DNA from 3 places in the Kurthia sp. YJT4 genome. Region 2 is predicted to be linked to each of the others. Evidence: riboswitches for the same ligand, from Rfam matches in the RefSeq annotation. Region 2 holds a riboswitch; each other region holds the start of a gene.
What was found. A riboswitch is a leader RNA that binds a small molecule or an ion and turns the genes downstream of it on or off. The one in region 2 is predicted to bind lysine.
Positions count from the first base shown of each region.

Region 1: another riboswitch for lysine. It lies ahead of QN089_RS00795 (amino acid permease); the one in region 2 lies ahead of QN089_RS15175 (transporter substrate-binding domain-containing protein).
Region 3: another riboswitch for lysine. It lies ahead of QN089_RS10220 (aspartate kinase); the one in region 2 lies ahead of QN089_RS15175 (transporter substrate-binding domain-containing protein).

Region 1 covers NZ_CP126689.1:143,131-153,833, forward strand. Annotated here, with positions in the region: gene QN089_RS00750 (catalase) at 1-637, opposite strand, end outside; gene QN089_RS00755 (nitric oxide synthase oxygenase) at 1,037-2,095, shown strand; gene QN089_RS00760 (DinB family protein) at 2,116-2,583, shown strand; gene QN089_RS00765 (ABC transporter permease subunit) at 2,661-3,608, opposite strand; gene QN089_RS00770 (ATP-binding cassette domain-containing protein) at 3,610-4,113, opposite strand; gene QN089_RS00775 (ATP-binding cassette domain-containing protein) at 4,182-4,529, opposite strand; gene QN089_RS00780 (MDR family MFS transporter) at 4,702-5,874, shown strand; gene QN089_RS00785 (hypothetical protein) at 5,974-7,080, shown strand; gene QN089_RS00790 (CynX/NimT family MFS transporter) at 7,210-8,421, opposite strand; lysine riboswitch at 8,607-8,787, shown strand; gene QN089_RS00795 (amino acid permease) at 8,923-10,404, shown strand.
Region 2 covers NZ_CP126689.1:3,021,869-3,032,571, forward strand. Annotated here, with positions in the region: gene QN089_RS15155 (sensor histidine kinase) at 1-583, opposite strand, end outside; gene QN089_RS15160 (CAP domain-containing protein) at 757-1,377, opposite strand; gene QN089_RS15165 (amino acid ABC transporter ATP-binding protein) at 1,666-2,403, opposite strand; gene QN089_RS15170 (amino acid ABC transporter permease) at 2,418-3,206, opposite strand; gene QN089_RS15175 (transporter substrate-binding domain-containing protein) at 3,272-4,123, opposite strand; lysine riboswitch at 4,244-4,430, opposite strand; gene QN089_RS15180 (hypothetical protein) at 4,559-5,998, opposite strand; gene guaC (GMP reductase) at 6,340-7,323, shown strand; gene QN089_RS15190 (methyl-accepting chemotaxis protein) at 7,607-9,562, shown strand; gene QN089_RS15195 (hypothetical protein) at 9,698-10,048, opposite strand; gene QN089_RS15200 (HugZ family pyridoxamine 5'-phosphate oxidase) at 10,160-10,654, opposite strand; gene QN089_RS15205 (ABC transporter ATP-binding protein) at 10,659-10,703, opposite strand, start outside.
Region 3 covers NZ_CP126689.1:2,056,585-2,067,287, forward strand. Annotated here, with positions in the region: one part of gene QN089_RS10215 (IS3 family transposase) at 1-888, opposite strand, end outside; one part of gene QN089_RS10215 (IS3 family transposase) at 888-1,341, opposite strand; gene QN089_RS10220 (aspartate kinase) at 1,425-2,660, opposite strand; lysine riboswitch at 2,766-2,941, opposite strand; gene uvrC (excinuclease ABC subunit UvrC) at 2,996-4,771, opposite strand; gene trxA (thioredoxin) at 4,841-5,155, opposite strand; gene QN089_RS10235 (electron transfer flavoprotein subunit alpha/FixB family protein) at 5,401-6,378, opposite strand; gene QN089_RS10240 (electron transfer flavoprotein subunit beta/FixA family protein) at 6,412-7,185, opposite strand; gene QN089_RS10245 (enoyl-CoA hydratase) at 7,208-7,972, opposite strand; gene QN089_RS10250 (fatty acid metabolism transcriptional regulator FadR) at 8,042-8,623, opposite strand; gene QN089_RS10255 (long-chain-fatty-acid--CoA ligase) at 8,720-10,426, opposite strand.

The DNA of each region.
Region 1 (10,703 bases), 250 kb from region 2:
CATTATCTGCATTAATCATTGAATATGTGTGCGAACCGAAACCATGCATGTTACGGTAACCTTTTGGAATACCACGGTCAGACATAACAATTGTTACTTGGTGTAAAGCTTCAGGTAACATTGTCCAGAAATCCCAGTTAGAATTTGCATTATGCATATTCGTTTTAGGATCACGTTTTACAACGTGGTTTAAGTCTGGGAAGTGTAATGGGTCACGGAAGAAGAATACAGGCGTGTTGTTACCAACCATATCCCAGTTACCTTCTTCAGTGTAGAACTTTAATGCGAAACCGCGGATATCACGTTCAGCATCAGCAGCCCCACGTTCACCAGCTACTGTAGAGAAACGCGCGAACATCTCTGTTTGTTTACCTACTTCAGAGAAGATTTTTGCTTTTGTATATTTTGTAATATCATTTGTAACAGTAAATGTACCGAATGCACCAGAACCTTTTGCGTGCATTCGGCGCTCAGGAATTACTTCACGATTGAAGTTTGCTAATTTTTCAATTAAAAATACATCTTGTAAAAGAATGGGACCGCGTTTACCAGCAGTCATACTGTTTGAGTGACTTACAACAGGCGTACCTGTCGCAGTTGTTAAGCGTTGATGGTCTGTATTTTTGTTTTCTGTCATAAAATAATACCTCCTGAAAATTTATAAGATTTCTACAGCGAACTGTAGACAATAACAAGCTATAAATATACTGTAACATACATTATAATTAAAAGTAAATAATAATCATTCTATTTAAGGAATTCCTATAAATAAAACATCACTTCGAGTAGTATTCCCTATTTACAACATAAATAAACATTTATTTAAAAGAAAAATGTGTTTTTGCGAATTATAATATAAGTAGTTTTGTAAATGATTTATTTATCATTCTCAATTAAATGAGAAAAAAGATGTAATTGAAAATATGAACAAATGTTTACAAGTATTTAAAGTACATCTTTCGAATTAGTTAAATTAGTCTTTTATCTCACAGTAGATTATTTTATGATAGGTAAAGTATGAAATGAGGTGTTCTATATGTTGGAAAAAGCACGTGCTTTTATAAAACAATTCGGAAAAGAAATGAAGAAACCAATTGAGCAACGCTTAAAAGAGATAGAAGAAGAAATTATAAGCACAGGTACATATACTCATACAGAAGAAGAACTAGTTTATGGCGCAAAAGTTGCGTGGCGCAACAGCAATAAGTGTATTGGTCGCTTATTTTGGAATAGTCTACATGTGTTCGATCATAGACGTTTAGAAGATGAAGAAGAGATTTTTGAAGCACTAGTCGAGCATATTCGCTATGCAACAAATGGTGGGAAAATTCGTCCAACGATTTCTATTTTTGCACCTGGACGTGTGCGTATTTGGAACGATCAATTAATTCGATATGCAGGTTATGAAAAAGACGGACAGGTGATTGGTGATACGGTATCACTTGATGTAACTAAAAAATTTCATGAACTGGGCTTTCCTATGGGAGATCAGCCATATGATATTCTACCACTTGTTATTCAAGTGGACGATAGACCTCCTAAAATGTTCTCGATTCCGAAAGATGCTATTTTAGAAGTTCCAATCACACATAGTCAGTATCCTAAAGTAGAACAAATTGGTATGCGCTGGTATGCAGTTCCGATTATTTCAAATATGGGGTATGAAGTTGGTGGTATTACATATGAAGCGGCGCCATTTAATGGTTGGTATATGGGAACAGAGATTGGCGCGCGTAATTTAGCAGATGAAGATCGTTATAACTTTTTACCACAAGTAGCAGAAGCGATTGGTATTGAAGCCAAAAGAGCGCATACGCTATGGAAAGATCGCGCGCTAGTTGAGTTGAATTATGCAGTGCTAGAATCTTATAAACAAGCGGGTGTGAGCATTGTTGATCACCACACAGCAGCACAGCAGTTTCAATTATTTGAACAACAAGAAGAAAAAGAAGGGCGTGATGTGACAGGGAACTGGACATGGCTAATTCCACCTTTGTCACCTGCAACTACACACATCTTTCATCGTCCTTATAATAATACAAAAAAATCACCAAACTATATCTATCAACAGAAGCCATTTCACCTAGAAAAATAGTTTTCGAAAGGAACAGAAACATGATTTACAGTAAAGAACGAATTATTACTTTGATGCGTGGGAGTATTCAAAGAGTAATTCGTTATATTGATTTATCAGATAATCTACTACGCATACCGATGGAAGTAGATAAGTGGAGTATATTTGAAACAATAGGTCATCTAACTGCTTGGGACCAGTTTATTTTGAAAAAACGATTACCTCATTTAATTCAAGGTATTCCAGTCTCTCCTATTTATAATATTGATGTACACATTGAAAAGTATATGAAGGATATTTGTCAAATTCCAACATATGAAATATTACGTTATTTTATTCAAGTAAGAAAAATGTTAATTACACAGATTATGCAGATTTCTGATAAAAGCTGGTGCAGAGTTGTGAAAATCGGTCAAAAAGAACAAACGATGGCGCAATACTTTCAACAATTAATTGAGCATGATGAAAAACATTTTCGACAAATTGATGGATATTTAGAAAAGCATTGAGATAGAATGAAGAGCTTCCACATATTATAGGTGTGGAAGCTCTTTTGTATTTGAAATTATTTATTTTAGTTAGCCTTTTAAACTAGCATATCTTTTCTATTGAAAACGGTAAATGCAATACTAAGCGCAATTACCGTAGTCACAATCATGACGATAATTGAAAGAGAAAACGAAGTATTTTGAAGTGCAAACTCATTTGTTAAATGAGCAGCTGAGTCTAAATTAAGAATAAAAAAGTACTTCAATGCATCCACTTTGCCTTGTAAGTTAGCTAAAAGACCACCGATTACAATTAAAGAAATGGATAAAATAATTGAATTTGAAATAGATTCTAATAGCACAGATATTAAAATAAACACACTCACTAATGTTGCGATTGTTAAAATATTTAATATAAGACCATATATCATATATTCCCACATAGGAATCGCTCGGAAATCTTCTGTGCCAATCACAACCATGTCATGCCAACTTCCTAAACCATAAAAAGGAATGGCGGATAAATAGGTGAGCAAATCCGATAAAATCATCACACTAATTGATATGATGAGTGCAGCAAGAATTTTTGAAGATAGAATAATCGTTCGTCCAGCAGGGCTAACTAACATCGATTTCATCGTCCCATTTGAAGATTCTCCCGTAATCATATCTGCTGCAATTATTACAATTAAAATAGGAAGAATTATTTTAATAAACATACCGGATATGCTTGAAGTTGCAAGACTTGCAGCTCCTTTTGGTTCCGGATTAATATCATGTTTAAGTTGATATTGCATTTTGTCACGCTGTTCTTTTAGTTGTTGGTATTCACTAGACTGAGGTTTTACAAGTTCCATTTGACGATCTATTTGAATAATCTGTTGCTCATATTCTTTTTTCCAATCTACTTTTGTTAGATCTTCTTTGTCAAAGTAACTAATTGCCATCATCATGACTGTAAAAAATACAATTACACCTATTAATACATAAATTCTCTTTTTCCAATAGAGTTTTTCAAGCTCATTTTTAATTGCACCAAGCAACATTTTAGATGACCTCCTTTGTTACAGAAATGAAGTAATCTTCTAGAGAGTTTTCTGATTTAGTCATTTCATATACAAAAATTTGATATTCATATAAGTAATGAACAAGGTGTGGGATCTCATTTTTTGTTGTATGTAGAGTGATATGATCTTCGTGCTGAATCGTATGAATGTTTTTTTCTTTTAATAGTTTCTCTGCATAACTTATTTTTTCAGAATCTAGATATAGATTGAACTCAGGTTGATTTTGTTCGAGTAGAGAACGAACACTGCCACTTACGACTTGCATTCCTTTATTAATAATTAAGACATGATCACATAAATTCTCAATTTCGCTAAGAAGATGTGAAGAAATAAAAATTGTCATATCATGTTCTATTGCAAGTTTTTTAATTAAAGTTCGCATATCTTTAATTCCAGAAGGGTCCATGCCATTTGTTGGTTCATCTAGTATGAGTATTTGAGGTGAAGAAATAAGCGACTGAGCGATTGCTAAACGTTGTTTCATACCAAGTGAATAACTTTTCACTTTATCATGAATACGGTCAGAAAGTTCAACAGTCTCTACACACCAATTCAGATAATTTTCATCAATTTTTTACCTGTTAATCGTCTGCTTTGAATTAAGTTTTTCCATCCGGATAAATAATCAAAAAGTGCAGGGTGTTCAACAATAGCTCCCATATTTTTCATGGCATGATGAAAGTCTGTTTGAATATCATATCCCATGATTTTGACACTGCCAGATGTAGGTTTAATCATACCTGTCATCATACGTATAGTAGTAGTCTTACCAGAACCATTTGGACCAAGAAAACCAAAAATTTGACCTTTTTCTACTGAAAAAGATAAATTATTTATGATTTTTCTGCCTTTTATATCTTTACATAAATTTTTTACATCTAAAATACTCGGCTGTTTCACTATTTTCACTCCAATTTTAAAATTATACCTTCTATATATTACCATGTAAAATTATTAAATAATGTTATAAAATTACATTGTTTTCACGTAAAAATATTTTGTCAGTCGAAATAATGATAGATTTTCATTTTATTCCTTTATATACTATTGAAATAATAGAGGAGGGGATATTTTGAAAGTCATACAATATTTTCACCCCGTCGTTTGGAATATCTTATTAGGAACAATCTTCACCCGTATCGCAAGTTTTATGACAATTCCATTTCTTGCGCTTTACTTACATAGTGAGTTACATGCAGAACCTGTGACAATTGGTATAATCATCGGTCTTGCGCCATTACTTGCAACGGTTGGAGGTTTTTTGGGAGGTTATTTAACCGATCGATTTGGTCGAAAACTTATTATTTTATTATCTGTTTTTTGCTGGACACTTATTTTTTTAGGCTTTGCACTTTCAACATCTATCGTGATTTTTGGATTTTTGAGTGCATTGAATGGACTTTGTCGTTCATTTTTTGAACCTGCAACACAGGCATTGATGGTGGATTATACGACACCCGAAAAACGCCGTCGCTTATTTTCTGTTCGTTATACAGCGATTAATATCGCAGCAGTAATCGGACCATTAGTAGGTGTTTGGTTAGCAGCGCTATCCAATCCACAAATTCCATTCATTATTACAGCGATTATGTACGCGTTGTATGGTTTTGCACTAGTATTTATTTTGAAGAAATATGCGACACAAGCGACAATCAAAACAATGAAAAGTATTACGGCTGTATTTCAAGTGGTTTTCGCCGATCGAAAATTACTATTATTACTTGCAGGAGGTATTTTAGTTTCGGTGGGTTACTCACAGTTTGATTCGACACTCCCACAGTTTGTCAATGCGACATTAGATGATGGTGTAAAATTGTATTCGGTATTAATTGCAATAAATGCGATTGCTGTACTTATTCTCCAGTTACCACTGAGTATGATTAGCGAGCGAATTTCAACGATTCGAACATTAATTTTAGGGATTGTATTTTTTGCGATAGGTTTTGTACTATTTAATATTTCAGAAAGCTGGACGATGTTTATTATTGCGATGATTCTCTTTACAATAGGTGAGATTTTCGCATTCCCGATGATGAATGCCGTCATTGAGGAGATTGCATCAGAGGACCGGAAAGCGACGTATCTCGGTGCGTCACAGCTTAAAAATATTGGTGGCTTTGTAGGACCAATTCTCGGTGGATGGCTATTAATTCAATTTCAAATGGGTGTATTTCATATTATTGCGGCGATTACGCTATGTAGTATTCCATTCTATTACTGGACGTTTGTTAAAAAAGAAGCTTAAATATAAAAAGGCTAGGAGCAATGGTGTTACAAAGGCTGTGTATAATGCCGATGTTGAAGGCAATAATGCCGTAATGATTTGGTAATTGGAGTGGACTAATTGAAGAAAAAAATATTATTTCTAAGTATTATTGTATTACTAATTATTATTGTTATCTTTTTAACAATACTTTCAAAAGAAGAAAAAAATAAAACAAAACATATAACAAAAAACCCTACAAATTATTTAACTATACAAGATGAAGAAAAAAACAAAACAATCAAATTACCTTATACAGAACCAACAAGCTATGTTACAACAGAAGAATTTATTTACGCTACTGTAGATGATCCAAATTCAGATTCTATTTCTAATCAAGTTATTCAAATAAACCGAGAAAACGGAAAGTACAAAACAATCTTTCACTCGAAATATCCAGTTGCAGCTACACAAGGTCTAAAAGCTGATAAAGAATGGATTATTTGGGTAGATGGTGATGACTTTGGAGAAAACAATACATTATATGCCTTTAACGAATTAACACAACAAACAATTTCATTTGGCTCTACAGATGATAAAATCAGTAAAGAATTCCCTGAAATCTCAGGAAAATATGTTACGTGGACAGAACATATTAAAGATACTGAAAAAACTTCAATGATTTTATATGATTTAGAACAACAAAAAGAAATAAAAGTTCAAAATATCAAAAATTATGAGTGGTTAAATTCAGACTATTTCATTAAAAATGACAACATGGTATATGTTGAAAAAGAATCAAAAACAGCTGTCCTTAAAACATATGATATTAAGAAAAATAAACTGAAATCATATCCTATTCCAACAACAGCAGCCGGATGGCCAACTCTAGTTAATCAGAATTTTATTGCCTATGTAGAATATCTAGATGACGAAGATTTAGATTTAAATAAATTAATGATTTATGATTTAAAAAATAAAAAAAATATCAATGCTTTTCCAAATAAAAATAAAGTAAATATAGGTTATCTAAAATATTATGATGAAAATTCATTTATAACATTGGAAAATAATAAATTCTATATTTTCACACTAGACAATAATCAATTTAAGAAACAAATTCTAGAATCTAAATACAATGTAAATCCAGAAAAAGAAGATATAACATATTCAAATAATGAATTTTTCATTTTACAGCATGAAGTTGATTCTGAGCAGTATAAATTAATAATTGATAGTGGCTTATAAATAATTTAAAATGAAAAAACTAAAAATGGTGTTTAATATCATCATTTCTAGTTTTTTTCGTTTTTAGATAAATAATTAATTTAGGTCAGTTCCATGTATATTTCATACATAAATCCTAGCTTTTTTTAGTTAGTCATTTGTCACGTAACGATCTTTCGCTGCAATGAAGCTTGCAGTTAAAGAGATTGCAACAACGAAAATATACATAATATTTGCTGCATCGTAACTGTGGTAAATATCGTGAATGAAACCATAGAGTACAGGCCCAATAGCGGCGATTAGATAACCAAGTGATTGGGCGAAACCAGATAAGTCTGCTGCTTCGAATGAGTCGCGTGAACGAAGTGAGAAGAACATCATACACATACTAAATGAAGCACCGCCTGCAGCACCTAATAGAATCATCCAGATAACAGAATAATCTGTCCAGCCCATAATTAATCCAGCAAATCCAACGATGTAAAAGACTGCAAACATCGCAACAACAGGACGCTGGTCTTTTAGACGGCCCGCTAAAATCGGTGTAATGAATGTCATTGGAATTTGAGATACTTGCATAATGGAGAACATTAATCCAGCTTGAGCAGCTGTCATACCTTGTTCTTTAAACATCTCTGGGACCCATGCTGCAGTTGTATAGAAAATCATCGATTGGAAACCCATCGAAATCATAATGACCCATGCGAGCGGATAGCGCCACATTTGTTTCTTTTCTTTTTGAGCAGTAGTCGGTGCAATTTCTTCTTTAGAGATATTTCGTGTTTGCGGAAGCCAGATGAAAACAGCGGCAATCGCTAAAATAATCCACACACCTAAAGAACCTTGCCAACCGAATGACAATGTTGATAATGGATAACTTACACCAGCTGCAATACTGGCTGATGAGTTCATTGAGACTGTATAGATTGCTGTAAGTAAACCTACTTGGAATGGAAATTTAAGTTTGATTAGACTAGGTAATAGTACATTGCCAAATGCAATTCCGATTCCGATTAAGGTAGTACCGATAAATAATAACGATGTCACGCCACTTGAACGAAGTGCCATACCCACGACTAAGATAATCATAGATAAGAATAGAGAGCGTTCAACCGTAATTCTACGCGATATTTTCGGTACGATTGGTGACACGATAGCAAATGCAAGTAGAGGAATGGTTGTAATAAAGCCAGCTACTACATTTGAAATATGTAATGAGTTTCGAATATCCTCGATTACGGGACCAACAGATGTTAGGGGGGAACGAAGAGTTAATGCAATGAAGACGATTCCAAGTACAAGAAGCCACGTTGTCGAAGTCCATTTAAGTTTTTTTGAAGCAACATTTTCTGTAGGCGACATAACTTTCCTCCTATATGTAATATTTGATTTATCGTAACATTATGCCCCTACCTATTCAATAACAAATTCGTTTCACGAAAGTCTTAATTGTATAATAGTTGAGAGTTTTTATGTCTTGAATTCGTCTGTAGAATATATTAAGATAATAGTAGAAATAATATAAATATTGCAATGCCTCATCCGTTCGATGAGGTAGAGGTCGCAAAAAATAAAAGTAATATAGTCGAGATGTAAAAGCATTGGTGACATTATATGAAAGGATTTTTTGCCGAAGTGGTGGATTGCTTTTACAATCAACTGCTGGGGCTGTCGCTTAATAGGTGCAGAACTGTCACATCTGTGAGGGTGTGTTGAGCTATCTTTTTCAAGGTTGATGAGTGTCATTGTGTGATTACAACCATCCAAGATTGCTTGAGATGGTATTTTTATTTTCCAGGAAATAATCACTTACGAACACCTCAACTAACATATTCCCTGCAATAAAAGGAAAGAGGAAATGAAATGAGTCGTACAAAAGTAAGTCAAGAAGCGCCTACAACTCTAAAAAGAGGACTAAAAAGTCGTCATATTATGATGATTTCACTCGGCGGTACGATTGGGACAGGTTTACTACTTGCAAGTGGTAACTCAATCGCACAGGCTGGACCAGGTGGAGCGCTATTAGCATATGGTTTAATCGGTATTATGGTATTTTTCTTAATGACAAGTTTAGGAGAGATGGCAGCGTATATGCCTGTTTCAGGTTCATTCAGTACGTATGCAACGAAGTTTATCGATCCAGCACTTGGATTTGCATTAGGATGGAACTATTGGTATAACTGGGCAATTACAATTGCAGCTGAAATTGCAGCTGTTTCAATTGTTATGAAATATTGGTTCCCTGATACAGCTTCATGGATTTGGAGTGTATCATTCTTAGCTATTATTTTCTTATTAAACTACTTATCGGTGAAGAGTTTTGGTGAAAGTGAATATTGGTTCGCATTCATTAAAGTAGCTACAATTATCATCTTCCTAATCGTTAGTATTTTAATGATTTTTGGTATTTTAGGAGGTAAAGCACCTGTAGGTTTTACGAACTTCTTTGCAGGTGATGGTCCATTCCACGGTGGATTCTTTGCGACACTCGGTATTTTCTTAGCAGCAGGATTCTCATTCCAAGGAACAGAGTTAATCGGTATTACAGCTGGTGAAACAAAAGATCCTGGTAAATCGATTCCAAAAGCAGTGAAGCAAATCTTTTGGCGTATTTTATTATTCTATATCTTAGCCATTTTAGCGATTGGCTTATTAATTCCTTATACAGATAGTCGTCTAATCAATGATGGAGAGACGGTTACGACAAGTCCGTTTACGCTTGTATTCGAAAATGCAGGTATTGCTTTTGCAGCTTCGATTATGAATGCAGTTGTTTTAACAGCGATTTTATCTGCTGGTAACTCTGGTTTATATGCTTCATCACGTATGCTTTGGGATTTAGCGATGGAAGGTAAAGCACCAAAAATCTTTAAAAAGTTAAATCGTCGCGGTGTACCGTTTGCAGCTTTAATCGCAACGGTCATTGTCGCAAGTTTATCATTCTTAACATCTATTTTCGGTGAACAAGTATATATTTGGTTATTAAGTGCTTCGGGTATGTGTGGTTTTATCGCATGGTTAGGTATTGCAGCCAGTCACTATCGTTTCCGAAAAGCACTGATTGCGCAAGGGAAGAACTTAGATGAAGTATTACCATATAAATCGAGATTTTTCCCATTTGGTCCATTATTCGCATTCATCCTATGTGCATTAGTTGTCTTCGGACAAAGTTATTTTGCATTTGAAGATGGGCAGTTTAGTTGGTATGAACTACTTGTTTCTTATATTGGTTTACCAATTTTCTTCTTACTATGGTTCGGTTATAAAATCAAAAACAAAACGAAAATGGTTAAATTAACAGAGGCAGATGTGGAACCGACTAAAAATCTTTATACAGAAGAATAGCAAAAAGCACTCGGGATTTCCGAGTGCTTTTTTATGTAGAAATAATGGATTTTGAATTATTTCCTAAAAAGAAAATCATGAATGATAGAGAAAATTACGCAAAAAATATAAACAACATCAAAACGTTATTTATATTTATTTATTTCCTTTTTTATCCATTTTTACGTCTAATCACGAACGAAAAATTAAATAACTAATATAAATGTTCATAATAAGGCTCTATTTCCTTATTTTCAGCTTAAATATGCTCGATTCGTGTCAGAATATTTTTAATTTAAGAAATCTAGTTGTAAAAAGTA
Region 2 (10,703 bases):
ATCCTACCGCGAACTCATCTTCCAATCTTTTTTTCTGTTCAGATAACAAGACAGAGCTATATAACCCCACAACAAAGAAACTACGAAATACAGCAACTGCTGCAAGTAGTAACCAGTCTTGTAAACTACTCGTTAAACCATCTGTTGTTAAAATACGTAATAGATGCTCGATACTATTACTTAGTATTTCTAAAAATGTCGCTAAAAAACCTAATTTTAAAGGTTGTCCAATAAAATTTTTAAGCTTTAAAAAATGAAAACCTATTACATATATGAAATAATAAGCACCTGCTGGATAATGTTCAATGAATCGATCATAAATTGTCGTGTTCGGCACTTGTTCTAATGGAAAACATATACGGAATCCAACAACAATACATGCTGTAACTATACCCGTTAGTATGTAACGCTTTGGCATACGAATAAGTAACATTAAAAAGAATACAATACTCCCCATGCCAAAACGGAAATTTTCGCCACTAAATGGAGAGAGTTTAATTTCACTACTGATTGCTGTAAATACAGCTATTAATATAATCCAGACCCACTCAAAACGAAATATCTGATTAACTCTTTTATTCATTAGTTTCTCCTTTATCCCCATTGTTTCTTCAGTTTACCACTGCCTCTTTATAATTCTCTACTATTTCATAAAACAAAACCGGCTGGACAAACATTTCACTTTTATTTTTTAGCGTTCGCAACGAAAAACTGGAACCATGCTACAGCACGATTCCAATTTTTCTTATGCTCATCTTATTTAGCGAACCATTGTGTAGCATAAGTAGGGTAGTCACTATTTTTTGTACCTTTTACTACTGTTACGCTAATCTTTTTAAATCGAGGATTTAACATATTTGCTTTATGGCTTGGTGAATCCATCCATCCTTGTACAAAATCTTTCGCAGTCATGTACCCCGCTGCTAGATTCTCACCTGCAAATGAAAATTTATATTCCCCTGTATAAAGAAAGTTTGCCCAGCGTCCATATTTTGGACTGCTATGACCAAAATAATTTACCATTGCCATATCATTACTTCTAAAATGTGTGTATTCTTTTAATGATGTATCTACTTTTAGAGAGGAAATTCCACGTTTTTTACGTTCTTTATTCACTAATGTCACAATTTCTTTTTCCATTGTTGCATTCGTCTTAGTAGGTAGTTTTGAAAGGCTTTTTACATTTTTAATCCATACATATTTTTGTGTCTTACTATTTTTCACCTTAACCCAGCTACCAGACTTACTATATTGCTTATAAATACTTGGCGATAATTTCGATTTATATTTTCCTTTTCCTTTACTTTTATACATGGTCGTTGCCTGATTCACATAAATAAGCAGTTGTTCTTTTTTTGCTTGTGGATTACCTTCCATAGAGAGAGAAGGAATCATAAGAAAACATAGTAGTAATAAACTAATATACAATCGAACATATTTTTTATTTACTAAAATCGCACTCACCACTTTCTAAGTTGTTTTAGGATGTGTTAATATTTTTGACTAATTTGCCATTCCCTAAACAACAATTTATGTCTTTTATGAAAGTATTTTGTATAAAAAGTGATGATATCCTTGATAGAGCAAGGTTTTACAATTTTAAAATAAAAAAAGAATCATGCTGATTTAGCACAATTCTTTCTTAATTATAATAAAATACTACCCTTAGTTTTTAAACGTACGTTGTAAAAAGGCTTTTGTTCGTTCATGTTTTGGATGATTAAATACTTCATCTGGTGTTCCATCTTCAACAATCACACCTTGATCCATGAAAACAATACGATCCGATACTTCACGCGCAAATTCCATTTCATGCGTTACGATAATCATTGTTGAACCTGCTTCTGCTAATTTTTTCATGACTTTTAATACTTCACCGACCATCTCTGGATCAAGTGCTGAAGTTGGTTCATCAAATAATAATGCAGTCGGCTTCATAGATAAAGCTCTCGCAATCGCCACGCGCTGTTTTTGACCACCCGATAATTGAGCTGGTCTTGCGTTAATATATCTGCCCATCCCCACGATATCTAGATATTCTTTCGCAATTTCTTCTGCTTGTTGTTTTGAGCGTTTTAATACTTTAATTTGTCCCAATGTGCAGTTTTGTAAAACATTGCAGTTATTAAATAAATTAAACTGTTGGAACACCATTCCTAATTTTGTTCGGTACTCATTCACATCTTCCATATGTGTTAATACATTTTGACCTTCATAATTCACTTCACCACCATCTGGTGTTTCAAGTAAATTCAAACAACGTAATAATGTAGATTTACCTGAACCTGAAGAACCAATTACGGTCACAACTTCTCCTTTTTCAACTGAAAAGTTAATGTCCTTCAAGACTTCATGTGACCCGAAGGATTTACTTAAATTTTTAATATTAATGACTGTACTCAATGTAAATTCCCTCCCTACTTCATTGGTCCTTCAGCTCTTCTAGGCTGCGGAATATCTAACATTTGATAGTTGGCTGTGCCACCTAATTTACGTTCAAAGAATCGTAGAATCTGTGTCACAACAATCGTTAAGACTAGATAGATTAAACATGCTACGAAGAACGATTCAAAGTATCTAAAGTTCGCACCTGCAATTGACTTTGTGACGAAGTATAACTCGGTTACCCCGATTACATTTAATACAGATGTATCTTTAATATTCATAACGAATTGGTTACCTGTAGCTGGTAAAATATTGCGTAAAACTTGTGGTAATACAACATGAATCATCGTTTTCCAGTGATTCATACCAATTGCTTGTGCTGCTTCGAATTGTCCTTTATCCACACTGACAATACCACCACGTACAATTTCTGCCATGTAAGCCCCTGTATTCAGCGAGACAACTAATACTGCCGCAACTGTACGATTCATATCACCTGTCACACCAAAATCAGTTCCGATTGATTCTTTAATTGACTGCATAATCAATGGGAATCCGTAGAATACAACCATCGCTTGTACCATCATCGGTGTGCCACGGAAGAATTCTACATAGATTCGTAAGATGACACGAATAATTTTTAACACGGTCATTTTAAATGCTGATTTTGTTTTTGGAATCGTATCAATTACCCCAATTAATAATCCGATGACTGCCCCCAGAATGGTACTGACGGTGGCAATAAACATCGTCATTCCTGCGCCACGTAAAAACATTTGCCAATTATCTTTAGCAATTTCAAATAGCCATTCTAGACTCATTTCGTTCTCCCCCTATAAAAACACAAACTACCGACTAAACAAGACAGTCGGTAGCCACGTACGTTCTATTTTGCTGCTGGTTGGTTTTTAATCTCTGTTTCCATAATCTTTTGACGCTCTTCTTCTGAAATACCTGCTAATGCTTTATTCACTTGCTCTGCTAACTCACTACCTTTTTTCACACCAACTGCGATTGAAAATTCTGCTTTATCAGCTTTGAAACCTGAACCGTCTTTGAACTCAATCATTTTAAATTTGTCGTTTGCTGCTGAAGCAGATAAACCTTCTGGACGTTCTGACACATATGCATCAATTTTTCCTGATTCGAGTGCTACACGCATTGCTGAGAAATTATCTGAAGCTGGTTGTTTTTGTACACCATCAATTTGATCAATTACTGTATAGTGTGACGTATTTAACTGACCTGTTACTTTGGCACCTTTGAAATCTTGAATTGATGTAGCATTGTCGTATTTACCGCCTTTTTTCACGACCATTACAAGATTTGAAGTGTAGTAAATGTCTGAGAAATCAATTGTTTTTTTACGTTCCTCTGTTGGTGACATCCCTGCAATTACTGCATCAATTTTTCCTGAAATAAGTGCTGGAATTAAACCATCCCACTCTGTTTTTACAATCACTAATTCACGATCTAAGCTATCTGCGATTTTTTTAGCAATTTGTACATCATAACCGCCTGCATATTCTGCATTGCCTTCGATTTTTACAGCGCCGTTCGCGTCATCTTTTTGTGTCCAGTTGAATGGTGCATAGCCTGCTTCCATACCGACTGTAAATTTTTCTTTTTCTTTACCGCCTGAAGATTCCGATTTTTCCGAATCTCCTGAGCCGCATCCTGCTAGTGCAACTACAAGCACAAGTAATAGTGCTGTAAATATTCCCCATGATTTTTTCATTTGTACCTCTCCTTTAAATATGTTCCCATTGTGAAAACGAAAAGGACTATAACAAAAGGTGGATGAGATACTTCTCCAGACCTTTTGGTATAGTCCTTCTAAAAATCCTCATCATTGCCCAATTGAGATAGCTCAACTTACTTTATTCGGGTAAAAAAAGTAAGACAGTCCTGCAACTATTAATTGCAGACCCAGCATATGATGTTGAGAACCCACCATACACTTCGGCGACATCTCCTTCTAAGTAGCATCTTTGTATTCTCGTACTCCGCTACTTACTAATAAATATCGCGCCTCTACCTCACAATTGTATCAATGTGAGGTCATATTCGTTTGTTATAATTAACAATAGTCTACTTTATAGACTATTTTATGTCAATATACTGAAAAAAAGAAAAATATAAATTTTTTATTTAAAAATAAAAATTTATGTATTTATTCTTCGTATTCAATATCGTCTAATTGATCATAATAAAAAATATTTCCATTCTCTGCATCAATTCTCTCAATGCGTTGTCCCACTTCTTTTTCTTTTACAACATAGCATAATTCATATTTTGTAAATTCTTCATCTTCATATGGAACACGTGCTAATTCCATCTTAATGGAGTCTTTATAAATTTCATTTGCTTCTTCTAATGTAATTGTTGGTTCCATTGACATATTCTCAATATGCTCTTCTTTTAACATTGGAATCACTGCATCTGTTACACGACCTGAATAAATACCCATATCAATATTTGCTGTATATTCACTTAGTGGAATGCCATTAATGTAACGGTGGAATGTAAAAGTCACAAATGGTTCGAAAGCATAAGAATCATCTTCGTCATCTTCCTCTTCATCCTCACCATCTTCTGCTGATAGAGCTTTTAACATCTCAATTTCCTCTTCTGTTAACTCATCATCTTCATCATCTTCTAAATCTTCTTCAACGAATGCATCTTCTAATAAATAATGTTCAGACACATTTCCTACTTTGGATTCTAAAAAGGCAATTGCACGTTTACGAAGTTCATCTAGTGTGTATTCGTCCCCTTCTTTGAATGGCAGAGTAGAATCAATAATCAATTGATGTTCATCAGACATATCGAATTTAACATAATGTTGGTCAGATTGTTCATATGTAACTGTATTTTCTTCTTCAACTTTATTCATATCCGGTGTAATACCTAACAAAATTGTTTCATCATACATTTCCATAACAGGTGGAACTTTTTCTAATTCAACAGGACCGTTCTCTAAAAATTGATTTAATGAAATAATATCTCCATTTGCGCCAACTACTTCATTTAAATTTTTAGGATAGTACATTAATCGAATTTCATCTTCTTGTTGGAAAGCAGCTAATTCAACTAACATTCTATTTTTATAAATCATCAATGCCACATCTGCATCGACTGTAAGTTTCGGATGTGTTAATTGATAATAAGATTGATTGAATGTTGCGGATAATACAAAACCTTGTTTATTCATCTCAATTGTTGCACCTGAATCAGGTAGTGGGATTTGATACTGCACATCCATTGCCTCAAAAGTTAATAAAAAAGTTTGATCGCCCCACTCAGAAAAAGAAGTTAACTGTAAATTCTTTTGACCATATTCATCTACAAAATCTTGAGCAATCTCTTTTAAATCTTCAGCTGATAGTTCTTCATATTCATCTAAAGATACATCATTATTTTCTAAAATGGCTTCTAAATCAATAATTAATGATGTAATTTTCCCTTCATCTGACACTTCAACTTGTCCATAAGAGATTTCGCGATGTGCATCTACAATCTCTCCGAATTCTTCCATCTCTTCTTCTGTCATAATTTTAATCGGTGGTGCACCAATTAAAAGTTCACGTAATTCTATTTCTAATTGTCGCATGACTAACTTCCTTTCTCATTTGCTCTTTCCGTATTTCAATCTATGAATAAAGCAATCAATAACTGTATATATTTTACTACTCTTTAAATTCTAATTTTATCATATTGTTATCACTTCGTCTTGATAGTTTCATACTTCCACGTATTTTATTCGTTTTTATAACTTAAAATGAAAGCATTTACAAGTCTTAAATTGTTCAATTTGTGTGAACATCAAAAATTTTCTAAATATTTATACACAAAACCTTTGACATGACTTTGAAAATGAGGTAAATTACCAAAGGACGAACATTTATAGTCCCAACAAAAATAATATTCGCTTTTAGGAGTGTATTTTAAACAATGGATAACGTATTTGATTATGAAGACATTCAATTAGTACCAGCAAAGTGTATCGTAAATAGCCGCTCGGAGTGTGATACAACAATCGAGCTTGGTGGACATAAATTTAAATTACCGGTTGTTCCTGCAAATATGCAAACAATCATTGATGAAACAATTGCTACAAAATTAGCAGAAGATGGTTACTTCTACATTATGCACCGCTTCAACCCTGAAAAACGTATTGGCTTTATTAAAGACATGCAATCAAAAGGTTTAATCGCCTCAATTAGCGTAGGTGTAAAACCAGAAGAATATACATTCGTAGAAGAATTAGCTGCTTTAGGTTTAACACCTGAATTCATTACAATTGATATTGCACATGGTCATTCAAATGCAGTCATCAACATGATCCAACACATCAAAGGTCTACTACCAAACGCATTCGTAATCGCGGGTAATGTTGGTACACCTGAAGCAGTTCGTGAACTTGAAAATGCTGGCGCTGACGCTACAAAAGTAGGAATCGGACCAGGTAAAGTATGTATTACAAAAATCAAAACAGGCTTTGGTACAGGTGGCTGGCAATTAGCAGCTTTACGTTGGTGCTCAAAAGCTGCAACAAAACCAATTATCGCAGATGGTGGTATTCGTACACATGGCGATATCGCAAAATCAATTCGTTTTGGTGCTTCAATGGTTATGATTGGTTCATTATTCGCAGGTCATGAAGAATCACCTGGTAAAACAGTTGAAGTCGATGGTAAAAAAGTAAAAGAATACTTCGGCTCAGCTTCTGAATTCCAAAAAGGTGAAAAGAAAAATGTTGAAGGTAAGAAAATGTATGTGGAGCACAAAGGTGCTTTAAAAGATACATTAGTTGAGATGCAACAAGATCTTCAATCATCAATTTCTTACGCTGGTGGTACAAAACTAGATGCTATCCGTACAGTTGATTATGTAATCGTTAAAAACTCAATTTTCAACGGTGACAAAGTTTACTAATCGTATCAACCAATGTATAAAGCAGCTTACATTATTTTGTAAGCTGTTTTTTTACATCAAAATTACATTTAATACCTTTAATTCCATTAATTTTATTTTAGTATATTTATCACACTTCTAATCATTAATTAACCTATACAAAATATTAGTTTTTTTACTAAAAAACACTATAAAATGTTAATTTTCTTTTATTATGACTTGAATTCATCATTTTTTATTTATAATGTATATTTTAGTCCGATACTAAATATATGCATTCTATTGAAAGAAGGGTTTTAGAAAAATGTTAAAAAATATGCGCTTGCGCACAAAATTAATTGTCTCATTTTTGGCAATTTTAATCATTCCAAGTATGATTATTAGTACTGTAGCTTTCCAAAACATCAAGTCGCTCGTTGAAGACAAAAATACAGATTATGCACATTCCAGCTCTGAAATGCTTAATGCAAATATTACAAACACACTGCAAAGCAAAATAGATGATGTGAATTATTTAGCAAAACGCATTTCAGATTTACCACTAAAAATGGATAAAAACTCTGAAGTACGTACAGTATTAAATGAATATGTTGAAGGGCATAATGATGTATCGATTGCTTACGTAGGTACAACAAAAGGCGATATGATTCGTATGCCTTATCTAGTTTACCCAAAAGATTATAATCCACTAGAGCGTCCATGGTATATCGGTGCTTTAAAAGAAGAAGACTATTCGATTTCAAACCCATACATATCGGCAATCGATAATAAATTAGTCATTACCATTTCGAAGCAATTACCGAATAATGCTGGTGTTGTCGGCATTGATATGTCAATTGACTCGTTCCAAGCCATTGCCAATGAAGTAAAGATTGGTAAAAAAGGATTTGCAGCAATTGTAGACCAACAAGGTAATTATATTACACACCCAACAAAAGAACTCGGTAAACCTGTCGAAAAAGAAGTACAAACACTCGTATCTAAAGATGGTGACCAAACTGAAGAATTACAAGATCGCATCTTAACAGTTAAAACAAATAACTTATCTAATTGGAAAATTGTAAGTACAACTTATGTGTCTGAAGCAATCGCCCAAGCCGGTAAAACATGGATGAATATTGTGTATATCATAGTAGGATCTCTTGTATTAGGCGGTGTCTTAATTTTCTTCATCATTCGTTCAATTATTTCGCCAATTAAAAAATTACGTGATAGTGCTTTAACAATCAGTGAAGGTGATTTAACAACTGAAATTACGGTTTCTGGTAAAGATGAAGTAGGTCAATTAGCTGAAGCATTCGAAAAGATGAAAATTCATTTAACAGCTTTAATATCTAATTTAAAAGATAATGCTAATACCATTCGCGAGTCTTCTGACTTACTTTCTGCAAGTACAAGCGAAAATATGGCAAGCTCACAGCAAATTACTGCTGCAATGCAACAAGTAACGATTAATAATGAACGTCAAACAAACCAAATGGCCCAATCTAACCAAGCTCTTGGTGAAGTTTCTGATGGTATCCAAGATATGGCTTCAGATACTAGTCAAGTAACGGAATTATCACAAACAGCAAACCAACAAGCTCTTGAAGGCGGACAATCAATCCAAGAGACTGTTGAAAAGATGGAAAGTATTCAATCGGCTGTAAATGAAACAGATTTAAAAGTCCGTTCACTTTATGATCGTACAAAAGAAATCAATTCAATTTTAGAAATGATACGCTCAATTGCTGACCAAACAAATTTACTTGCATTAAATGCTTCAATTGAAGCAGCACGTGCTGGGGAACATGGGAAAGGTTTTGCTGTTGTAGCTGAAGAAGTTCGTAAACTTGCTGAAAGCTCACAACAATCTGCAGGACAAATTGAAACATTGATTCAGACAGTTCAAGATGATACGGGCGAAACAGTGAAAATTATGGAATCTGCTCTTCATCATGTGCAAGATGGAACAAAAGTGGTTGAAAATACAGCTGAGAAATTTGATGTAATCGTTAAAAATATGCAAAGTATTACACCACGCATGGAAAATGTTTCTGCTGTTTCACAAGAAATTGCAGCAACTATTTCAACGATGACAAGTGGTTCACAAGTATTAATTGATGCAGCAACTGAAAATGCAGCTGCATTAGAAGAAGTATCTGCTTCTACTGAAGAATCTCTGTCTTCAATGGTAAGTATGGAACGTACTGCACAAGAATTACAACACTTAGCTGAAGAATTACAACAAAGTATTCAAAAATTTAAATTACCAAATTAAACAGACTAGGACATAAGTGCAAAAACACTATCCCATATGAGCATAAAAAAACTGGAATCGCGCTGTAGCGCGGTTCCAGTTTTTCGTTGTGAACGCTAAAAAAGGTAAGTGAAATGTTTTATTCCAGCCTGTCTCTTATGAGATTTTTCTTTGAATTGAAGAAGTTAAAACTTTTGATAAGTAATTCCCTTCGAACGGTTGAATGACTAGACCTTGCTGAATAAGATGTAACCAAATTGCTTGATCAAGTGCATACGGAGATTCTTGCTGTAAAATATCAATTTCACTTTTAGTAAAGGCAACTTGATAAGACTGTCCACGATATTGTATTTTAACCGTGTATAAACGCCATGCTTCTGCTTCTAATACAACTTCTGAGTCCCATTGTTGTAATTGCAAATATGCATCGTGTACAACTTTTTTGAAAAACTTTCGTGCCGTATAAGATGTTGCCATAGTTGTTCTAAAAAAGTGATTTGTATTCATTTTAATCAGCCTCCGTTTTAATAACCTAGTTATCTTATAAGAATAATAACAAATTTATTTTGAAATGTAAATAAAGAAAACAGACACCTATCGTCTAAGTGTCTGCTTCTCTTACTTTTTATCGATGACTACATGTGAGATGGTATTCTCAAGCAAATTAACATCAAAAGCTTTTCCAAAACCAACTACATATCGCCCTTCCAATGGTGTTAACTCAAAAAGTGAAAAATCTAAGCCACGTAAAAGGTCAATCATTGGCTTCTTAAACTTTTCTTCAAACTGTTGAAAAACTACTTCATGTGTATGTTCTTCCACTAATCGAGGTCTACATACAAAACGTAATCGTTCTCGTGCGAATAAATTAGGTGAATGCACTTCATCTGCTATTAACATAGCTTGAATACACTCACTTTGTTGAATAGAAGCGTGGTGATCTGATATACGACTAATATAGATGTATAACTTCCCCTCATTCAAAATATAAGGCGCATAGCTAATTAAAGGTAATCCTTCTGCTGTTATACTGCTAATCATGACTGTTTTTTGTGTTTGTAAAAATGTTTGATATGCTTGCTGCTGTTCAGCTAAATCTATTTCTTTTTTCATATGTTTAATCTCCTTCTGCAATTCCAATCCACTGAATTCTTGGGCGACC
Region 3 (10,703 bases), 970 kb from region 2:
TGAAATGGGTTCGGTACGCTACCGGACTCATTTTGTATTTTGCCTTCATACGTTTTGTGTTGTAATACGTTATATACTTTTCAAGTTCCAATTTAAAATGCTCCACACTTTCAAATTCCTTCAAGTAAAGGAATTCCGATTTCAATATGCCGAAGAAATTCTCCATGACGGAGTTGTCGTAACAGTTCCCTTTACGGGACATACTTTGCACAATCCCTTTTGATTCAAGGGCATGGCGATATTGCTTCATTTGATAATGCCAGCCTTGATCAGAATGCATCAATAGTTGATGTTCTTCCGGCAATCTCTCTAAAGCCTTCTCTAACATCTCAGATACTAAAGAATACGTTGGTCTAGAGCCAATGGTATACGTGATGATTTCTCCGTTAAATAAGTCTAAAACAGGTGATAAATAGAGCTTTTCACCAAATAGCTTAAACTCCGTAATATCTGTTACCCATTTCTCATTCGGTGCCTCTGCTGTAAAGTTACGATCTAAAATATTTGGCGCAATTTTACCGACGGTACCTTTATAGGATTTATACTTTTTCATACGCACTAAGCACTTTAAACCCAGCTCTTTCATGATGCGCTGCACCTTCTTATGATTCACCTTTTGCCCACGATTCGCTAGCTCATCGCGAATACGGCGATAGCCATAACGACCCTCATGTTCTTCATAAATCGCTTTGATTTCTGCCTTCAGTTCGGCATCGCGGTCTGGACGATTCATCTTTTTTACTACATTGTAATACGTGCTGCGTGGAATTTGTGCGAATGTTACAAGTGCTTTCACCGAGTATTTTTGCCTTAATTCATAGATGATCTTTACTTTGTCTTCTTTGGTGATTTTTCCTTGGCTTGAACTAAGGCATTCAACTTTTTTAAATACTCGTTTTCCATACGTAGACGGTCGATTTCTGCTTGTAGTGCTTCTGGTGAGCCTTCTACTGGTGCTTGTTTTGGTTGTTTATTTGTTTCTTTTTTCATGGATGGACGCCCCTTTTTCTTTGATTGAAGGGCATCAAATCCTTTGGTTTCGAATATTTTTCTCCATTGAAGAATCGTGGATGGTGCGGCTATACCGAAGATAGCCGCTGTTTCAAGTAAGGACGTACCTTGTTCAATCATGAAGTTTAGTACGTCTAGTTTAAACTGTGCTGTATAGTTTGTATACGATTTTGTAAACGCTTCTACACCGTTATACTTATATTGTTTCGTCCAATTAAGAATGGCCTTATGATCTGTCCCGATCGATTTAGCAATTTCACGTGAACTTTCTTTGCCTTCTAAGTAGCGTAAAGCCGCTTGTAATTTTTCCGCTGCCGTATATTTAGCCATAAAAAACTGCACCTCCAATTGTTAGATGTGTCTAACAATTGGGGTGCAGTTCAAATTCGCAAGGGACTTTTTGTTTTATCCATTTAATTTTCTATTGCCACTGCTGCTTTTGATAATTCAAACTGTTCATGTAAGGCATTCGCCGCTTTAAACATCTCTTCTTGTGGTACAACGACGGATACTTTGATTTCAGATGTGCTGACCATCTTCACCGGAATTCCTAATCTAAACAAGCAATCAAACATCGTCGCTGCAACACCTGGATTGGATGCCATACCTGAACCGACAATCGATACTTTTGCAAGTTCTAGTTCATGATCAATATAATCATAACCTAATGTATTTTTATATTCTTTTAACACATTTAATGTTTCTTCTAATTGTTCTTTTTTCACTGAAAATGATACCGTTGGTGATGCGTTTGGAATGATGGATTGTACAATGATATCCACATTGATATGGTGCTTCGCTAATGTTGTGAAGATGTTCGCTAATGACCCCATATATGCTTCGCTAAAATAAACTGTTAAACGAACGATTTCTCCTTCGAATGCTACTCCTCGTACAACTAAATCTTTTTCCATTTGAACTTCCTCCTTTAAAACGGTTCCTTCTACTTGTTCATAACTTGAACGAACAGACATGGGCATTTGATAATTTTTCGCTAATTCAACAGAGCGTGGATGTAAAACACCTGCTCCTAAATGTGCTAATTCGAGCATTTCATCATAACTTAATTCTGCTAATTTACGTGCATTTGGCACAAAGCGTGGATCACTTGTATAAACCCCATCAACATCGGTATAAATATCACAGCGTTCTGCTTGAATCGCAGCTGCAATCGCGACAGCTGTTGTATCTGAGCCACCTCGACCAAGTGTCGTAATATTACCTTCATGATCAATCCCTTGAAAACCTGCTACAACGGCTACTTTCCCTTCATTTAAACAGGTCGTGATTTTCTCACAATCAATCTGTTCAATGCGTGCATTACTCGCAACATCATCGGTCATCATACCTGCCTGCCAACCTGTAAAAGACTGCGCAGGTACATCTAATTGGTGAAGCGCCATCGTCAGTAAAGCTGTTGTAACTTGTTCACCTGTAGATAGTAGTACATCCATCTCACGTTTTGATGGATGTGTCGATACTTGGTTCGCCATCTCGACTAAATGATCTGTCGTTTTTCCCATCGCTGAAACGACAACAACCACTTTATTCCCCACTTCCACTTCTTGTAAAACTCTTTTCGCTACATTTTGAATACGTTCCGGTGTTGCCACCGATGTGCCACCAAATTTCATAACATAAGTTCCCATACGTTCTCCCCCTACATATTGTAATGTGGGTTCTCTCAATAAAAAAAGCAGCCAAACATCGAAATGTTGGGCTGCTTATGCATGTCTATTCAAAAATGAACATTCATGTGAGATAGCCCTCCAGAGTGTACACTCTGACAATTCTGCATTTATTCAATACAGAACCAGCAATGAAGTCGTAGTTCCTTCATCACTTCGGCAGTTTCCCCTTTCACCTTCTTTCACTGAGTTACTACACTCTCAAAAAGGCTACTCTTGACACCTGCTCCTCTATCATCACTTTTTCAGTGATTTTTAATTAACGTTACTTTATCACAATATTTGGCAAAAGACAATTATTTTTTCAGAAAATGCGCAATTACGGCACTAGCCAGATTTTTCGGTAATCCAGCAGCAATTAATTCTTCTTCTGTTGCCTCTTTAATTTTTTTCATCGAACCAAAGTGTTTTAACATTTGCTGTTTCCGCTTTGGCCCAACACCTGGAATGTCATCAAGTTGCGAAGTGAGTGCATTCTTCTCACGTAATTGACGGTGAAAATTAATCGCAAATCGATGCACTTCATCTTGAATACGTTGCAGCAAATAGAACCCTTCACTCGTTCTTTTCAGTGGAATAACTTGTGGCGGATTACCATAAAGTAACTGGGCTGTCTTATGCTTATCATCTTTTGCAAGACCTGCAATCGGAATATCAAGACCTAGTTCATCTTCAAGTACTTCACGCGCGACTTCCATCTGTCCTTTCCCACCATCTGTTACAAGTAGATCTGGAAGTGGTAGTCCTTCTTTTACAACACGTTGATAACGTCTTCTTAATACTTCACGCATCGCACCGTAATCATCATGCGCAGAAGCTGTTTGAATTTTAAATTTACGATAGTCTTTTTTACGCGGGCGACCATCTTCAAATACGACCATCGCAGATACCGTATCCGAACCGAAAATATGTGAGTTATCAAATGCTTCAATGCGAAGTGGTGTTTGAATATTCATCGCATCACCTAATTCTTCACATGCACCAATTGTTCGCTCTTCTTGGCGCTGTAGCATATTAAATTTCTCATCAATTTTCACATGCGCATTTTGTGTTGCTAAATCGAGCATTTCTTTTTTATAGCCGCGATGTGGCGCATGTACTTTAATGTCTAAAGCCTGTTGCAACATCTCTGCGTCCACTTCTTTTGGCACAATTATTTCAGATGGTTTTAAATGATTCGCTTCTTCATAAAAACGCGCAATAAAAGTTGTAAATTCGTCTAGCGGTTCACCATATGAAGGGAATAATGATACATCGCGCTCAATCAACTTCCCTTGACGAATAAAGAATACTTGAACACACATCCATCCTTTATCCACTGCAAAACCAAAAATATCACGATTCGTAAAGTCCGTCGTCTTCGTAATTTTTTGTTTCGCCATAATTTGATCGATATTCGCAATTTGATCGCGCAACTCTTTTGCTCGTTCAAAATCGAGTGCTTCAGATGCTTTATACATCTTTTCCTCTAGTTCCGTCTTTACATGCTCATGTCCGCCATTTAAAAAGTCTGTAATCTCTTGAATCATCTCTTTATACGCATCTTTTGGTACATCTTTTACACAAGGGGCTAAACATTGTCCCATATGATAATATAGACAGACACGATTAGGCATGACATCACATTTTCGCAGTGGATAGATACGGTCTAATAGCTTTTTCGTTTCTGCTGCTGCATAAGCATTCGGGTAGGGTCCAAAATATTTTGCACGGTCTTTCTTAACTTTTCGCACCATTAACAAACGTGGATGCGGTTCATTTGTTATTTTCAAATAAGGATACGTTTTATCATCTTTTAACATGATATTATATTTTGGATCATGTAATTTAATTAAGTTCAATTCAAGTAAAAAAGCCTCTAAATCAGAAGATGTTACAATGTAGTCGAAATCGACAATCTCTGAAACAAGGCGTGCTGTTTTCTCATTATGCGAGCCTGTAAAGTAAGAGCGCACACGATTTTTCAGTACTTTCGCTTTACCGACATAGATGACTGTTCCTTGACGATCCTTCATTAAATAGCAACCTGGTTGGTCAGGGAGAACAGCTAATTTTTGTTTGATTTCGTTCATTTCATCACCTTCAAAAAAAGAGACTGTACCTGTTATGCAGGACAGCCTCTATTCAAGTTTAATTCACGATTACATGTGTTTAGCTAGTAAATCTGCTAAAGCTTCTTTCGGGTGGAAGCCAACTGTTTTATCTACTGGTTTACCATCTTTGAAAACAAGTAGTGTTGGGATTGACATGATGCCAAATTGAGCAGCTGTCTCTTGGTTTTGGTCTACGTCCACTTTTACGATTGTTGCTTTACCATCTAAGTCTGCATCTAGTTCTTCAAGAACTGGCGCAATCATTTTACAAGGTCCGCACCAAGTAGCCCAAAAGTCTACTAGTACTACACCTTCTGCTACGTCTTGTTGGAATGATTCGTCTGTTGAATATACAATTGCCATAATTTATTTCCTCCTCTTATATAAACGATATGTTTGAATTATAGCATGGAACGACTTGAATTCGTATAAATATGCCTACATAATCGTCTCTTACTTCATTTTCATACAAAAATCTTGTATTTTATATTTCAAATCCATGATTTTATTTTATTATATTAAAAAAAGAGTTAACTTGCCAATCTTTCTGCTTCACTTTTGACAAAAGAAAACTGTTCCTCTGAAATTCAAAGGAACAGTTCTTTTTATTATACGCTCGCTTTTAATGCTTTTACTTCTTCAATTAATAGCGGCATCACTTCAAATAAGTCACCAACAATACCGTAGTCTGCTACTTTGAAAATATTCGCTTCTGGATCTTTATTAATCGCTACAATAATTTTCGAGTTCGACATACCAGCTAAATGTTGGATGGCACCTGAAATACCAACTGCGATATATAAGTCAGGTGTTACAACTTTACCTGTTTGACCGATTTGTAATGAGTAATCGCAATATTCTGCGTCACATGCACCACGTGATGCACCAACTGCACCGCCAAGTAAGTTTGCTAACTCTTTTAGAGGAGCAAAACCTTCTTCGCTTTTCACACCACGACCACCTGATACGATGACTTTTGCTTCTGATAAATCTACACCATCTGTTGCTTTACGAATTACGTTTTCAACAACTGTACGTAAATTTGTAATATCTACTGATAATGTATCGACTGTACCTGTTTTGCCTGCTTCTGCTTCAAGTGGTTCAATGTTATTTGGACGAACCGTTACGAATAACGGCTCGCTTGCTGCTTCCACTTTTTCAAAAGCTTTACCCGAGTAAATTGGACGAATGAACTGCGCATCGTCGCCTTCTCCTTCAATTGACGTTACATCCGAAATCAAGCCTGTTTGTAAACGACTTGCCACTTTTGGAGATAAGTCTTTACCAAGAGCTGTATGACCTAACACAATTGCTTCTGGCTTTTCTTGGTCTACAACTGCAAGTAGTGCCTGACTGTAACCATCTGCTGTATAGAAATTCAAGTGTGGATGTTCCACTAAAACAACGCGATCTGCGCCGTACTCGAATAATGAATTGGCTAAACCTGAAACATCTTGACCAAATAGCGCTACTACTACTTCGCCACCATCTGAAATTTTCTTCGCTGCGCTAATTGCTTCAAATGAAACATTACGTAATGCGCCTTCACGTGCTTCTGCTAATACAACTACTTTTTTAGACATATGTTCTTCCTCCAATCAATTTTTCATCGTTTGTTAAATGACTTTTGCTTCTGAACGTAATAACGAAATTAATTCTCTCGCTTGGTCACGAATCTCACCTTCGAGAACTCGACCAGCTTGTTTTTCTGGTGCTAAGAATACCTCTACAGTTTTGATTTTTGGTTCTACATCGTCTTCATCTAAATCTAAATCATCTAATTCTAATTCTTCTAAAGGTTTCTTTTTCGCCTTCATAATACCTGGTAATGAAGGGTAGCGTGGTTCGTTTAGTCCTTGTTGTGCTGTTACAAGAAGTGGTAGAGATGTTGTAATCTCTTCTGAGTCACCTTCTACATCACGCACAATTTTCACGTCACGTCCATTTAATTCAAAACCTGTAATTGTTGTTACATAGTTAATATCTAATAATTCTGCTAGACGTGGTCCGATTTGACCTGAGCCACCGTCAATTGCAACATTTCCTGCGAAGATTAAATCAACATCTTGCTCTTTTAAGTGAGCTGCTAAGATTGTTGCGACAGAGAATTGATCTAAGTCTTCTACATCTTCTTCTGCGTTGATGAGTACTGCTTGATCTGCACCCATCGCTAATGCTGTACGAAGTTGTTTTTCAGATTCGTCATTACCAACCGTAATAACTGTTACTGTCCCACCTTCGCTATCGCGCACTTTAATCGCTTCTTCAATCGCATACTCATCATACGGGTTGATGATGAATTCTGCGCCGTCTTCTTGAATTGCGCCACCTGAGATGACGATTTTTTCCTCGGTATCAAAAGTTCTTTTCACTAATACATAGATGTTCATAATGTAAACCTCCTAAATAGTATTATTTTCCTTTAAATACTGCTTGACGTTTCTCAACAAAGGCTGTGATTCCTTCTTTCGCATCCTCTGTTGCAAATACGCGACCAAATGCTTGTGCTTCTTCATCAATTCCAGTGTAAAAACGATCTGTTTTTGAGAAGTTCAGCATATCTATTGTAGCTTTCAAAGAGATTGGACTTTTTAGTGCGATCTTTTTCGCAATGTCGAGTGTTTTACCCAACAGTTCCTCTTCTTCAAATGCCGCATTGGCTAAGCCCCAGTTTACAGCTTCCTCTCCTAAGATTGGATCACTTGTAAACATCATTTCAGCAGCTTTCGCTGAGCCAACATACCGCGGAAGTCGCTGTGTTCCTCCGAAGCCAGGAATTAGTCCCAATGAGAGCTCAGGTAATCCAAGCTTTGCCGTTTTAGAAACATAGCGAAGATGACAGCTCATCGCCAATTCTAAACCGCCTCCTAAAGCTGCGCCATGAATCGAAGCGATGACAGGTTTTTCGAACGTTTCAAGACGTTCAAAAATAGATTGTGCTTCAGAAACATGTGCTGTGATATTTGGAACGGATAGAAATTCCTTAATATCTGCGCCGGCTGAGAAGAATCTTCCCTCGCCATGGATTACAACAACTCTCGTTGAATGGTCTTTCTCAATTTGATCAAGTGCTTCTGCAATCTCTTTTACAAGTTGTTGACTCATTGCATTTGCTGGTGGTCTTACGATTGTAACGATTGCGACACCGTCTTCATTGTTTAGCTTTAGAAATTCCATGTTCTTACCCCTTTTCGTATATGTTGTTATAGAAATATAGGTAAGTGGAAAAACTTACCTATATTCATTTTAACCTTTAATACCATTTAATAACAATTGATATACTTTTGGTGCTTGTGCAGTTAAGTCGAATTTGTGATCTTTCATAACCCATGATGTCGTCACTTCATCAACTGTTCCAAAAATCAATTGTCGTGCTAAGCGAAGATCCATATTGGCATCAAACTCGCCAGCTTTTACCCCTTCTTCTAAAATGGTATCCAGTTGTTCAAGATATTCTTTTAATACGGCGTTGATTTTTAGGCGAATATCACGATTCGATTGTCGTAATTCTAATTGTGTGACACGCGCTAAATATTTATCATTCGACAACACGCGGAAATGGTTCGTAATCATAAATTCGAGCTTTTCAGCCGCTGTCGTATTTTCTTGATTAACTTCTTGCAAGCTTTCAATAAATACAGCCATCTTTTCTCGGAACACCGAGATTAAAATATCTTCTTTGTTTTTAAAGTATAAATAGATTGTGCCATCTGCTACACCAGCTTGTTTTGCAATTTTAGATACTTGCGCTTGATGATAGCCATTATCTGCAATTACAATAACTGCGGCATCAATAATTTGCTTATACTTCGGTTTTTCTCTTTTCATACAAATCACACCACTTTTCCAAACAATAATGAATGGTTATTCATTCATAGTGTTATGATATTATTCATTGAAAATAATGTCAAGCATTCTCTGTCATTATGCCTGTTCTTGTCGTGGTTGTTGCTGTTTTTCTTTTTCTTCATCAATTAAAGCGCGACGTAAAATTTTACCAACTGCTGTTTTTGGTAGCTCTGCTCTAAATTCGTAAATGCGCGGCACTTTATACGCAGCTAAGTTCTCACGGCAGAATTTATTCAAATCTGCTTCTGTTGTTGTCGCACCTTCACGCAATACGATATATGCTTTAACCGTCTCACCTCGATATGGATCTGGAACGCCGGCTGCTACACACTCTACTACATCTGGATGTTCATACAATACTTCCTCGACTTCACGCGGATAAATATTATAACCACCTGCAATAATCACATCTTTTTTACGGTCTACTACATAGAAGAAACCGTCATCATCCATATAACCAAGGTCGCCTGTTTTTAGCCACCCATCTTCTAATGTCATCGCATTTTCTTCTGGACGATTCCAATATCCCTTCATAACTTGTGGACCTTTTACAACGAGTTCACCGATTTCGCCGTTCGCTCTTGGACGTTCGATTGACCCATCAACAATCATGGCATCTGTATCTGGCCATGGAATACCGATTGAATTTTTCTGACGAATGTTCTCGAATAAGAGATTAGCATGTGTAACAGGTGATGATTCTGTTAAACCATAACCTTCGACTAATTTACCACCTGTCAATTCTTCAAACTGTTCTTGTACTTCTGCTGGTAGCGGAGCCGAACCACTAATACATGCTTTAATAGAAGAAAGATCATATTTTTTGATTTGCGGATGATTAATTAAGCCAATATAAATTGTTGGTGCGCCTGGGAATAATGTCGGACGCTGCTTTTGAATCGTCTTTAAAATCATCTCTGCATTAAACTTCGGTAATAGCACCATCTTGCCACCTTGCATGACTGTATACAGTAGAACGGTTGTCATACCATATACATGGAAAATTGGCAAAATTCCTAAAATAACAGGAGGTTCACTTTGGGCATTCGGTTCTGTTAACCATTCGGCACACATTCGTGTATTCGCAATGAGGTTTTTATGTGTCAGCATAACTCCTTTTGGAAAACCTGTCGTACCGCCTGTGTACTGAAGCAATGCTAAATCTTCTTCAAAATTAAAATCAATCGTTGGTTCAATCGCTTGTGACGTTTTTAAAATCTCCATAAACTGATGGCTAACTCCACTATGGGCAACGTGGACTTGCACACCTTGTTCTTTTTTCTGCACGTACGGATATAACAAATTTTTAGGGAATGGTAAGTAATCTTTAATACTTGTAATAATGACATTTTCAAGTGCCGTATTTTTAAATACTTTCATAATACGTGGATATAAAATATCTAAGCTAACAATTACTTTTGCACCTGAATCTTTTAGCTGATACTCAATTTCTCGCTCTGTGTATAACGGATTCGTCATGACAACTGTTGCACCGGCATAAAGTGCGCCGTAATAAGAGATGACCGTTTGGGGTGTATTCGGGAGCATAAGCGCGATTCGGTCTCCTTTTTCAATACCTAATTGTTGTAAGTATTGGGCAAACTTTAGTGCAGATTCATGTAACTCTTTGTACTTAATGTCTTTTCCCATAAAGTGAATAGCAATTTTTTCAGGGGTGTTCCTTGCGGCATTTGTTAAAAACTGTTGTAACGGAATTTCTTCATAATCCAAATTTGCACGAATATAATTTGGATAATGCTTCAACCAAACCTTCTCAGTCATTTCAATCCACTCCTTATAAAATTTGTTAAATATTACTTCTTATTATATAGAAGTTTGTGAACGCTTTCAAATGATGAATAAGAAAAAAATGCATTTTTCCAACAAAAACGAAACAAAACATACAAAGTTTTCACATTTTCCTATATACCAACACTTTAACACAAATGAATGACTATTCATAGAAAATGTTCAGAAAAATTCTATTTCATTATAAATAATTGTCTTTCATGTTCTTTTTACACTCGAATACGCTATGTTATTTATGAAAAAATAAAAA